One region of the Companilactobacillus heilongjiangensis genome, then DNA from elsewhere that is predicted to be linked to it. Evidence: riboswitches for the same ligand, from Rfam matches in the RefSeq annotation. Region 1 holds a riboswitch; the other holds the start of a gene.
The links. A riboswitch is a leader RNA that binds a small molecule or an ion and turns the genes downstream of it on or off. The one in region 1 is predicted to bind FMN.
Positions count from the first base shown of each region.

Region 2: it holds a riboswitch for FMN, as region 1 does, so the genes downstream of both, ribD (bifunctional diaminohydroxyphosphoribosylaminopyrimidine deaminase/5-amino-6-(5-phosphoribosylamino)uracil reductase RibD) here and JP39_RS05420 (ECF transporter S component) in region 1, are expected to answer to the same signal.

Region 1 covers NZ_CP012559.1:1,180,209-1,184,248, forward strand. The annotation lists gene JP39_RS05405 (segregation and condensation protein A) at 1-295, shown strand, start outside; gene scpB (SMC-Scp complex subunit ScpB) at 316-843, shown strand; gene JP39_RS05415 (pseudouridine synthase) at 830-1,555, shown strand; FMN riboswitch at 2,177-2,298, shown strand; gene JP39_RS05420 (ECF transporter S component) at 2,372-2,923, shown strand; gene JP39_RS05425 (LysM peptidoglycan-binding domain-containing protein) at 3,006-4,040, shown strand, end outside.
Region 2 covers NZ_CP012559.1:1,342,952-1,346,991, forward strand. The annotation lists gene ribA (GTP cyclohydrolase II) at 1-338, opposite strand, end outside; gene JP39_RS06115 (riboflavin synthase) at 331-936, opposite strand; gene ribD (bifunctional diaminohydroxyphosphoribosylaminopyrimidine deaminase/5-amino-6-(5-phosphoribosylamino)uracil reductase RibD) at 936-1,982, opposite strand; FMN riboswitch at 2,103-2,235, opposite strand; gene JP39_RS06125 (TetR/AcrR family transcriptional regulator) at 2,649-3,209, opposite strand; gene JP39_RS06130 (SIR2 family NAD-dependent protein deacylase) at 3,369-4,040, shown strand, end outside.

The sequences.
Region 1 (4,040 bases):
GTTGAATGATTTGGCCTCAACTTATGCGGAATTGTTGCATGACCAAAAACGGCGTCAACCAGAGATTGAGACAATCGAAAATGAAACTCTGTCGATTGAAGATGCTACCAATAACATCATGACTGAATTAAAGACTGTTAAACGGACAACTTTTAAGGCATTGTTGAAGTTACATAACAGTGTAGAAGAAATTGTCACTGATTTTATGGCTATTTTAGAATTAGCTAGCAAACAACTGGTTTCGATTGAACAGGCTGATTTTAAGAGTGAATTATTTATCGAATTGAGGAATTAGACGTGTATCAAGCAAAAATAATGGCACTGTTATTCGTTGCCGGTGACCAAGGAATCAAAGAAAAAGATTTAGCTGGGCTGTTGGAGATCGACAGTGCAGCCTTACGACAAAATATTGAAGAATTAAAAATTAAATTGATGACTGACGTTGATTCAGGCATTCAATTGGTTGATTACAATAATGTTTATAAATTAGTCACGAAGAATGAATTTTCTGACCTTTTGACAAGATATTTTAAGGCAGGACTTGGAACAAAACTCAGTCAAGCAGCCTTGGAAATTTTGTCAATCATTGCTTATCGCCAACCAATCACGCGTATTGAGATTGATGAAATTCGTGGCGTGCAGAGTTCAGGAAGTTTGAATACTTTGTTGATGAGAAAATTGATTAAGGAAAATGGGAAAAAGAACGTTCCCGGACATCCTAATTTATACGTTGTGACCGATGAATTCTTCGATTATTTTGGCATTAAAAGTATCGATGAATTACCAAAAATAGAGAATTTTGAAGATATTACAAACACAGGAGATATTGATGGAGAAAATTAGATTACAAAAATTTATGGCTGAAGCCGGAGTTGCCTCACGTCGTAAATCAGAAGAAATGATTGCTTCTGGTCACGTTAAAGTTAACAACAAAGTCGTGACTGAAATGGGTGTCAAAGTTGATGATCGCGATAAAATTGAAGTTGACGGGATGCCTTTACAAGAAGAAAAGAAACGTTACATCTTAATGTACAAGCCCCGTGGTGTGATCACAGCCGTTAAAGATGACAAAGACCGTAAAGTAGTAACTGACTTACTAGATGCAGACGTTCAAGAACGAGTTTACCCAATCGGTCGTTTGGATTACGATACCTCTGGCTTGTTATTACTAACAAATGACGGTGAATTTGCCAACCACTTGATGCACCCTCGTTACCACGTTGAAAAGACTTATATTGCTAAAATTGAAGGATTCTTAGCAACAGAAGATCTTAAAAAGTTGGAAAAAGGTATCAAGTTAAAGGGCTATACAACATCAAAATCAAGAGTCAAAGTAATGTCTAAAGATAGTAAGAGAAACTCTTCGATCGTTAGAATTACAATTCACGAAGGTCATAACCACCAAGTTAAGAACATGTTTGATGCAGTTGGCCACAAAGTTGAAAAGCTATCACGTGAAAGTTACTCATTCTTGACACTAGAAGGATTAGTATCAGGTAAATATCGTGATTTGACACGTCAAGAAGTTGCTGAATTAAAGAAGGAAGAAAGATAATAGCCGTTTCCAGAGCTGAGAGCATTCATCTGTTGCGCGGAACGGTCCGAGCCAAAGAACGGTCTCGAACCTCGGTTGAAGCCTTACCACAGACCGGTAAGTCTCCAACACGCCCGGTGGTGTAATGGCTAAAGCCATAACGCCACTTTCGCTGCTGATGAATACTCTCAGCTCTTCCAACTAGTTTGTTTTTTATTAGGATTGGTAACTGTACGGTGTTTTAAATTAGTTGAGATAATAGTAATATCAAATCTTCGACGTTAAATAAATTTTTATTATCTAAATGGGCTGTATTCCGAAGTATTCAGGAATGCAGCCTATTTAATTAAATCAGTTTTAAAAAATACATTAGCCATCGGTTGTTAGAAAATTTACCTGCTGTGGAGGTGGCGTTAAGGCTTTAGCCTTTACACCACAGGGCGACTTTGGAGACTTGCCGAACCGTGGCAAGGCTTCAAAGCGAGGGACGAGACCTTGGCTCGGCCCGGTCCTCATAGCAGGTAAAATTTTCTAACAACCGATGGCGGCACCCCCGTATGCAAATAGGTTATACAATCCATAAGCAAAGTTTAGTTGTATTTTAGTCGAAATCTGCTATATTAAGAGTATAAAATTTAATAAATTGGTTTTCAGGGCAGGGTGTGATTCCCGACCGGCGGTTATAGTCCGCGACCCAACGAAAGTTGGCCGAATTGGTTAGATTCCAATACCGATAGTTAAAGTCTAGATGGAAGAAAACAGATGATTAAGGTCTGTTTTGGTGTGCCCAAAACAGGCCTTTTTTCTTTGGAAATCAATTGAGGAAGGTTGATTTTAATGGGAAAGAGTACGTACAAATTTCAAGCAGTTATTGGGGTATCAGTTTTTGCAGCATTGGGGACTATCTTGATGTTTTTCGAATTTCCAATTTTGATTTGGATGCCGTTTTTGAAGGTTGATCTGAGTGATGTCGTCACTTTGATTGGAACCTTCGCATATGGACCTGTCGGTGGAATTATGATTGCTTTAATCAAGTCAATGGTTCACGTTATCGTTACTGGTAGTGGTGTTGCAGGTTTGATTGGTAGTGGGGCAGCCTTTGTTGGCTCAGTCGCAATGTTGATTCCATTTAATTATTTTTGGAAGAAGGATCACCGCACATCAGCTATTATCGCCGGAACAGTTTCAATGACGGTTATTATGTCAATTTTAAATTACGTAGTAATCATGCCATTGTATATGAACGTTGTCGGAATGAAATTGAATATGAGTTTGGCTCAATATGTAGCAACAGGAGTAATTCCATTCAATATTGTTAAAGCTTTGATCATTTCAGCGGCCGTTATGATCGTTTATCCACGAATTAAAGGACATTTTGCTATTAAATAGAGAAATTTTATAAATCTTTAAAGAAAAATTTTAAACTTTTATGATATGCTTTAAGGGATAGAAATTAGGAGGTTGGTTTTTAATGGCCGATAATGATAAAAACAATATGTCTGGCGATTCACGTGTTCCTAAATCCACTGAAGGACTAGAAGGATCTGTCAGTCTTGAGGATTTGAAAAAATATCATCTAATTAAAGGTGATGGCGACACACCAACAAGTGATACTGTTTCCGATGCTCAAACTTCTAATGATGAGTCTTCTGAACAACAACCAAGTGCAGCTGAAAATGCTCACGAGGAAAGTCCAATTGCAGAAGATCATCTTCAATCTGAAGAAAGCAATGATCATTTAAGTGAAGCAAAACAGGACATTGAGCCTGATAATGCAAAAGATACTAATTTTGTACCTGTACCACCAGTCATGTCAACGTCATCAGAAAAAACTGAAGAGGCTAAGGATTCAGCCAAAGCTCAACCAGAGCAACCAGCTGATTCAAATGCCGAACCTGAAGCTGACGAAAAAGATGTCAAGCCTTGGGAAAAGAGTTTTGATTCTGATACCGACGATGATGGACATGTTTCTCGTGCCGTTTCGAAAGAGAAGCAACGTGGTAATCATACATTAGTTGTTACTTTGGTGATTGCTTTAATCGTAATCATGTTCACACCAGTTGTGATCAATGCGGTTAAAGGTAGTGGTAGCAGTGATCTAGATAGTACTCAATCGACTAAGTCAGTTGAGAACAAGGATAAGGCTACTAAAGAAAAAGCTGCCGCTAAAAAGAAGGCTGCAGCTAAGAAAGCCGCTGCTAAGAAGAAGAAAGCTGAAGAAGATGCTAAAAAAGCCGCAGCTGCCAAAAAGGCTGCAGAAGCTAAGAAATCTACTACAACTGCTTCATCTAATAGCAACAAAGATACTAACAACAGTTCTTCAAACGCTGACAGTAATAGTAATGCTTCAGATAGCACTGCTTCTGACAGTACTAACAACAGTCAAACATCAACGACTGATAATTCACAACAATCACAAAATAACCAACAAGCTTCAGATAGTACAAACAACAACAATTCTTCAAATACATCAACTGACAACAGCGGTGCTGCTTCATATTACACT
Region 2 (4,040 bases), 160 kb from region 1:
GTCTTGATCGTATCGGCACGGTCATAAGCTGAGATTCCTGTCATAGTTGTTTTAGCATCCAAACTAACCGTGAAGGCCGTTCCAAAGGCATCTGTCCCGTGGGAAATCATTGGTTCCAGAGACAATCTTTGTGCTACTTGTTGACTCATCGGAACACACAACAATCCTTTAGCCTGACTGATCATTTGATTAACTGTATAAGGTGTCGCAAAGTCAGCCAACCCAACCATATCTCCTTCACCTTCGCGATCAACGGCATCAGCGACAACTACTAATTGTCCTTGTTTTAAAGCTTTGATTGCTGACTCAACTCTTTGAATATACTCATCTTTACTCATAGTCAACTACCTCATTATTCATTTTCACGACATATTTACCTAAGATATCAGTCTCAATATTTACTTTTTCTCCGGATTTCAATTGTCCTAAGATTGTTTCCTTTAATGTGTAAGGAATCAAGGCTACTTGAAACCAGTCTGATCCAACAGAAACAACCGTTAAGCTGACACCGTCTATTCCAATGGAACCTTTTTCGACAATAAATGGCATTTGGCTAGAATCTATTTTAAAAGTAAATACCTTGGAACTCGACTGTTCTTCAATTTTAGTTACTACAGCTGTCGTATCCACGTGTCCTAAGAGAAAATGGCCATTCAAGCGTTCCGTCACTTGTAAAGTCGGTTCTAAGTTAACTAAACTGTTCAATTGCAGCTCATCGAAAGTAGTTCTCTTTAAAGTTTCTGGCATGGCATCAACCCAGAAGTCGTTATTTTGAAATTTAGTAATCGTTAAACATACTCCGTTGATCGAAATACTTTCACCAATTGCAAAATTCTCAGGGTCAATCAATGATGATGCAATTCTAATTTGTTCAGTTCCATGATTATCTTGCAGTTGCACGATTTTTCCTTGTCCTTTGACGATCCCTGTAAACATCAATACACCCTCTTTGCGGAAATTTTTATATCTGATCCTAATGGAGTAATTTGTTTGAGCTCGAAATTCATCATCTCGGAAATTCCTGGTCCCCAAATACTTGGTAACCCAGTTCCCCCAATCAACTTCGGTGCAATATAGACAATTAAATTATCGACTAAATTACTTTTAACAAAGTTGGCATGAATATGACTGCCGCCTTCAATCAACAAAGATTGAATTCCTTGTTGGGTCAAAAAATCAATAATTTTTCGTGGCGTCCAAACTTCATCAACTAAAACGTGAATGTTTTCTGGTAAAACTTGTTCATTTTTGTGATTAGTCAAAATATAGATGGGACCCTTTGACTGAAAAATGGCTTGTTGTAAATCTAATTTTTGAGCATTATGAATCAATACAATCCTAAAAGGTGGAAATGCTGGATTCGACCGTATTGTTAATTTAGGATCATCAACTTTCAAAGTGTTTTCGCCAATCAAGATGGCTTGGTTCATCTGTCGTAATTTTTGAGTATCTTGAAAAGTATCCTTGCCAGTTAACATAGTACGATAGCCATCTTTTTGATTGATTTTTCCATCCAATGACATGGCATACTTCAAAGTAATGAGTGGCCGCTGATTTTGAAAATAAAAATTATAAGCTAGATTCAGTGACTCACTATTATCCAAATTAGTTACTTGAATATTATGCTGTTTCAGACGTTCAACACTTTTTCCCGCAACCAGTGGATTAGGATCAATTTGGCCAATAACTACGCGCTTAAATCCCAGTTCAATTATTTTATTGACGCATGGTGGTGTCTTTCCTTGATGGCTACAAGGTTCTAAGGTCACATAAATCGTCGCTCCAGTGCCCTCTTTCTCATTTTTTAAATGACTAATGGCATCAATTTCAGCATGATTCTCACCAAAACGATGGTGATAACCTTTCGCTAAAATCTGACCATTTTTAACAATAACCGCACCAACTAAAGGATTTTGCCAAGTCTGGCCCAATCCTTTTTTTGCTTGGTTTATTGCTATTTCTAAATACTGCTGATCTGTCAATCTTATTCACCCCAAAAAAAAGGTCCCGCAAAAATGCGGGGCCCCATTATTTTTATTAAGCCAAATAAGACTTCTTTCGAAGACAATCTTAAATAAACGTACTGAGTACGAAAAAATCTTATTTTTCTTCTCCCATCCAGACTATACTGTCGGTTCCAGACTCACACTGGATCCACCGCAAAACGCGGGTCACGGACTTCAACTTTTAGTTGTTACCGTCGGTCGGGAATTACACCCTGCCCCGAAGAAATCATTATTCAGTTTTCAAAAGCGATATTATCATAGTAAAAATATAATTGCAATGCGAGTTATTTAAATATGCCACCTCCAAGAGCAAGAAATCAGGTCGCTATGGGAACCGACAAAAGCCGAGGTCTTTTGTCTCGATTTTGAACCTCGCACAAATCACGAGTTTCAAAAGTCGTTCCGTGGTGTAAGCACTAAAGTGCTAACGCCACCTGCACAGCGACCTGATTTCTTGCTCTTTCCGGCTAGTTCATTATTCGTTTTTGGATTAATATTAAACAACTTTGAGTATTATTTTGCCGTTAATGAATAAAATTACAGGATATAGAGTATATTCTGAATCTTTTGTTTTTAAAAATTATTTCAATTCCATAATCAAAAAATAAACTAGTGGTACCTAGTGGACCAAAGTCCGTAGATTTAACGTTCATGAAAGGCTTTATAACCACTTTCCACAAAATAATTCATTAATTTTACATCGTGTTTCCAGTCGGCTGTTCTTTGCCAATGATGTTGATAATTTACGTAAAATGAACCGCGTAAAGTGTATTGAAACATCAAATCAGCATCTTTTTGATTGAGATTAGTCTTCTTCATATTATCTGGAATCATTCTGTCCTTTTCATGTGAATAAATTCGACCGATAATATATTCGGTCAAATTAGAGTCCATGAACAAAGCCTGATATTTACTTGACTTAGCAACTCTTTGACATGCTGGAATAAATGACTCATCGTTAAATGGTCCATTTTCAGAAACTAACTGAAAATCAAGTGCATCCTCTAATACCTCATTTAACACTGCGGTTATATTGTCAAAATGCAAGTAAAAGGTCGTTCGTGTAATATCGGCTCTTCGACATAACTTTGCTACAGTTATTTTTGAATATCCATTCTCTTCAACTAATTTCAAAATTGAATCCTTCACTATTTGTACGGTATACAAGGTTCTACGATCAATTTTTCTGTTTATATTTGTCATTTTAAACTCCATTACACTTTCCCAGTTATGTTCAAAAAAATACAATTTTATAATAACTGTTCTTAACTTTTATTTCCCATTAGTTAAAATAAACTTTATTAATTTCGTTACACCGTGTCAAGAATTTAATTAATAAACAACTTTTTGGAGGAAATCTTCATGACTTTTTATGAACGACTAGTTTTACAAGCACAACAAAGTTTTCAAAGTAACTATTCCACCTATGCGCAAGGAAAGACGCCAATAAAATTAAGCACTAAACAACCTGAAAAATATGAAACACAAATTGAGCAATTTAGCAAAATGCTTAACGATGCAGAATATGTTGTAATCGGCGGTGCATCAGGATTATCAGCTGCTGGCGGTGGTGATTTCTATTACACTGATACGCCATCATTTTATGAAACTTTCGGAAAGTTTTCAGAGAAATATGGTTTTAAAGGTGCTTTCGCTGGTATGCAATATCCCTTCCCTAATCGTGAAACTTACTGGGGATATTTAGCAACATTTTTACATACAACTTTGAACGCCCAAATCAGACAACCGTATCAAGATCTAGCAGCAATTTTACAAGATAAAGATTTTGATATTGTAACTACTAATCAGGATACACAATTTATAAAAGAATTTGACGAGACTACAGTTTCTGAAATTCAGGGAGATCACCGCTTCTTTCAATGTTCTAACGCTTGTACCGATGATGTTTGGGATGCAACTAAATCAATCGATCAAATGATTCAAGCTATGGGTGATGACACTCAGATACCGACTGACTTAATTCCCCATTGTCCACACTGTGGTGCCGAAGCGTTCCCCTGGGTTCGTGGCTAT